One region of the Burkholderia sp. EMB26 genome, then DNA from elsewhere that is predicted to be linked to it. Evidence: predicted binding sites of a transcription regulator. Region 1 holds the regulator's gene; the other holds the start of a gene.
The links. The regulator HrcA, encoded in region 1, represses chaperone genes, less so after heat shock. The targets are predictions, from matches to a motif close to TTAGCACTCNNNNNNNNNGAGTGCTAA.
Positions count from the first base shown of each region.

Region 1 (2,396 bases):
CACCTGCTCGGCCAGCGCGTGGATATAGGCCGGATGGTCGGCATAGTGCCGCACCGTGCGCACTTCCGGCTGATTGCGCATGCGCGCGAGCGCGTCGAACGCGGCATCGAATGCGGTGGCCGTGGTCGACGCCGAGTATTGCGGATACATCGGCATCAACAGCACGCGCTCGACGCCCGCGCGCTTGAACTGGGCAAGCGCGTGCGAAATGTTCGGGCTGCCGTAGCGCATCGCGTAGTCGACCGTCACGTGATAGCCGTTCGACGTGAGCAGATGCCGCACGCTGTCGGTCTGGCGTTCGGTGTACACGCGCAGCGGCGAACCCTCGGGCATCCAGACGGCCGCGTACTTCTTCGCGGACGCGCGGCCGCGCAGCGGCAGGATCAGCGTGCGCAGCAGCACCTGCCAGACGGCCTGCGGGATTTCGACGACCCGCGGATCCGACAGGAATTCGGCCAGATAGCGCCGCACCGCGCGCGGCGTGGGCGCGTCGGGCGTGCCGAGATTGATCAGCAACACACCGATGCGGTGGGCGGCCGCGACGCTCGAAGGCGGCTCAAGATCGAAACGCATGGGCAAGAACGTGCTCGGGGCACGGGACCGGACGGCCCTCAATTATAGCGGGCCGCCCCGTGCCGTTCGGCCGACTGTCGCCGCGAGCGGCGCCGCGGCACGATAGCGGGGCGGGATCGGGCCGGTGATTGCCTGCAATCGCCGGCGATCGCGGGTTATTGCTGGCTCAGCGTGAGCGACAGCAGGCGCGCGGTGATGTCGACGATCGGTATCACGCGGTTGTACGCCATGCGGGTCGGGCCGATCACGCCGAGCGTGCCGACGATCTTGCCGTTCACCTCGTATGGTGCGGTCACGACGCTCATTTCCTCGATCGGCACGAGCGTCGATTCGCCGCCGATGAAGATCTGCACGCCCTGGGCGTGGCTCGATACGTCGAGCAGTTGCAGGAGGCCCGTCTTTTGGTCGAATACGTCGAACAGCTTGCGCAGCCGCGCCATGTCGGACGAAAGGTCCGCCACTTCGAGCAGGTTGCGCTCGCCGGAAATCAGCACGGTGTCCTCGGTGTCGGGCACCTCGGTGCTGGCCGTCACGGCCGCGTGCATCAGCGTCGTCATGTCGCCGCGCAACTGGTCGATCTCGTCGCGCAGGCGGCGGCGCACCTCGTCGAACGACAGGCCGGCGAAATGCGCATTGATGTAGTTGGACGCCTCGGTCAGCTGCGACGGCGAATAGTCGCGCGGCGTCGCGAGCATGCGGTTCTGCACGTCGCCCTCGGGCGTGACGATGATCAGCAGGATGCGCTTGTCGGACAGGCGCATGAACTCGATCTGCTTGAACACGTGGCTGCGGCGCGGCGTCAGCACGACGCCCGCGAACTGCGACAGGTTCGACAGCACGCTCGCGGCGGCCGCGACCACCCGCTGCTGCGGCTCGCCGGCCTGCAGCGTGTTCTGCACCTGGCGCGCGACGGCCTCGGCGTCGATCGGCGCCTCGACCGTCAGCATCGTATCGACGAACAGCCGGTAGCCGCGCGGCGTCGGAATGCGGCCGGCCGACGTGTGCGGGCTCGACACGAGGCCGAGCTCCTCCAGGTCGGACATCACGTTGCGGATCGTCGCCGGGCTCAGCTCGAGCCCGGAGTAACGGGACAACGTGCGCGATCCGACTGGCTGACCGTCGGCGATATACCGTTCGATCAGGGTTTTCAGGAGGGTTCGTGCGCGAGGATCTAGCATGGTGGAAAATTTTAGCGCAACCGCGCGACCGCGGCGAGTACCGTCCGCCACCGTTGCGCGGGCCGGCCCGATCCGGCCCCGTCGGCGCACAGCCGGTTCTTTTCGTCAACGAGCTATGGTGTAATGCCGGCATGAAAACCGGTAATCAGTTCAATACTGTCGCGCTCGTCGGCCGGAGCAACACGCCCGGCATCGCCGAGCCGCTCGCCACGCTGGCGGACAGCATCGCCACGCTCGGCTTCGAGGTTGTCTTCGAAGGCGATACCGCGCGGGAAATCGGCATCGCCGGCTACCCGGCGCTCACCCCGGCCGAAATCGGGGCGCGAGCGGACGTGGCGATCGTGCTCGGCGGCGACGGCACGATGCTCGGCATCGGCCGCCAGCTCGCGCCGTACCGGACACCGCTGATCGGGATCAACCACGGGCGGCTCGGCTTCATCACCGACATCGCGGCATCCGACATGCAGGCGCTCGTCCCCGTGATGCTGGCCGGCAAGTTCGAGCGCGAGGAGCGCTCGCTGCTCGAGGCGCGGATCGTGCGCGACGGCGAACCGATCTACCACGCGCTCGCCTTCAACGACGTCGTCGTGAACCGCAGCGGCTTCTCCGGGATGGTCGAACTGCGCGCGTCGGTCGACGGCCGCT
Region 1 is NZ_CP078070.1:770,371-772,766, reverse strand. Features, by position in the region: gene hemH (ferrochelatase) at 1-573, opposite strand, end outside; gene hrcA (heat-inducible transcriptional repressor HrcA) at 729-1,751, opposite strand; gene KU887_RS03675 (NAD kinase) at 1,883-2,396, shown strand, end outside.

Region 2 (2,396 bases), 140 kb from region 1:
GGCGCATTTCGACCACGTCCGCTCGTACCGCGCGACGATCCGCTCGTCGGCGCGCGACGGCGAGCACACCGAAATCCGCTACGCGTACCTGAAACCGGGCTTCGTCCGGATGGATTTCGTGTCGCCGCATCGCGGCGCGGTGCTCGCGTACGATCCCGGCGACGGCAAGGTGCGGCTGCGCCCGTTCGGCACGCATGCGCCGCCCGCGTTGACGCTGTTGCCGTCCAATCCGCTCGTGCGCGACCGCACCGGCCACCGGGTCGACCGCTCGGACGTCGGCGAACTGCTGCGCAACGTGCATGCGCTGCAGCAGGGCGGCGCGACGGTGACCGAAGGCGAGGAGGCCGTCGGCGGCCGGACCGCGCTGCGCGTGCTGGTCACGGGCGCGCCCGCGCACGCGGTCGACGGCGTGCATCGCTACCGGCTGTGGCTCGACGCCGCGGACGGTTTTCCGCTGAAGGTCATCAGCTACGCGAACGATGACGACACGCCGCTCGAAACCGTGACGCTCGACGACGTGGAGATCGACGTCGCGTTTCCCGAGCGTTTCTTCGCGCCCTGACGGCGCGCCATCCGCGTTCTTGACGCGCATGCCGGGGAGGCTGCATGGCGGAGTACCGGTTTTCGACGACCTGGCGGGTGGACGCGCCGCTCGCGGCGGTCTGGGACGCGATCTACCAGGTCGACCGCTGGCCCGACTGGTGGAAGGGCGCCGTGCGTACCGTCGAGCTCGAGCCCGGCGACGCGCGCGGCGTCGGCGCGCTGCACCGGTATACCTGGAAGGGCGCGCTGCCGTACCGGCTGACCTTCGACATGCGCGTGCGGCGCGTCGAGCGGCCGCATGCGCTCGAAGGCCGTGCGAGCGGCGCGATCGAGGGCGACGGCCGCTGGTCGTTCGTCGCCGACGGCGCGCGCACCGTCGTGCGCTACGACTGGCACATCCGCACGCACGTGCGCTGGATGAACTGGCTGGAACCGCTCGCGCGGCCGCTGTTCCGGTGGAATCACGACGTCGTGATGCGCGAAGGCGCGAAAGGGCTCGCACGGCGGCTCGGTGCGGCCGTCGAGACGGACGGCCGGACCTTTCGGCCGCTGTCGGGCGCGGACTGCGCCGATGCGTGAGGATCGGCCCGGCGAAGCCGAGTGACGGACGCGTCGCGACGGACGAAATCGGCGTCCGCGCGGTTTTTTCGATGCGATGTCAGCGGTCTCGGGAACTCCGGGCTTACCCGGTGTCCAAACGGGGCTGGATGAGATGCGCGGGCCGCACGAGCCCGCGGGCGGAGCCGGATGTGTTCGGTTTGTCTTTGTTTTAAAAGGGTTTTTTGTCGCTTTTGTCTGTTTTCCCCGCTGCGCCGCCGCCCCGAAAATTCCTCCGGTTCCCCTTCTTGAATTTGTCAAAACCCGTCCATATAATTAGCACTCGCTGCACGAGAGTGCTAACAATTCTCTGCCGGGCGATGAGCCGGGCAGATTCCCTAAGCGTTCTTCAATCTCAGTCAAGAGAGGAGTGAATATGAACCTTCGTCCTTTGCACGATCGCGTGATCGTCAAGCGCCTGGATCAGGAAACCAAGACCGCCTCGGGCATCGTGATCCCCGACGCCGCTGCTGAAAAGCCGGATCAGGGCGAAGTCCTGGCCATCGGCCCGGGCAAGCGCGACGACAAGGGTGCGCCGATCGCGCTCGACGTGAAGGTCGGCGATCGCGTCCTGTTCGGCAAGTACGCAGGCCAGACCGTGAAGGTCGACGGCCAGGAACTGCTGGTCATGCGCGAAGAAGACATCATGGCCGTGGTCAACGCCAAGTAAGCGTCATCCGACGGTACATATTCCCAAGAATTCAAGGAGTTAGAAGATGGCAGCTAAAGACGTCGTATTCGGCGATTCCGCCCGTTCGAAGATGGTCGAAGGCGTGAACATTCTCGCCAACGCAGTCAAGGTCACGCTGGGTCCGAAGGGCCGCAACGTCGTGCTCGAGCGCAGCTTCGGCGGCCCGACGGTCACCAAGGACGGTGTGTCGGTCGCGAAGGAAATCGAGCTGAAGGACAAGCTCCAGAACATGGGCGCGCAAATGGTCAAGGAAGTCGCTTCCAAGACCAGCGACAACGCAGGCGACGGCACGACGACGGCAACCGTCCTCGCGCAATCGATCGTTCGCGAAGGCATGAAGTACGTCGCATCGGGCATGAACCCGATGGACCTGAAGCGCGGCATCGACAAGGCAGTCGCAGCGGCTGTCGAAGAGCTGAAGAAGATCAGCAAGCCGTGCACGACCAACAAGGAAATCGCACAAGTCGGCTCGATCTCGGCGAACAGCGATTCGTCGATCGGCGATCGCATCGCTGAAGCGATGGACAAGGTCGGCAAGGAAGGCGTCATCACCGTCGAAGACGGC
Region 2 is NZ_CP078070.1:907,144-909,539, forward strand. Features, by position in the region: gene KU887_RS04260 (DUF1571 domain-containing protein) at 1-562, shown strand, start outside; gene KU887_RS04265 (SRPBCC family protein) at 607-1,122, shown strand; gene groES (co-chaperone GroES) at 1,517-1,810, shown strand; gene groL (chaperonin GroEL) at 1,857-2,396, shown strand, end outside.
Region 2: the regulator HrcA is predicted to act here: its motif matches at 1,417-1,443, upstream of groES (co-chaperone GroES).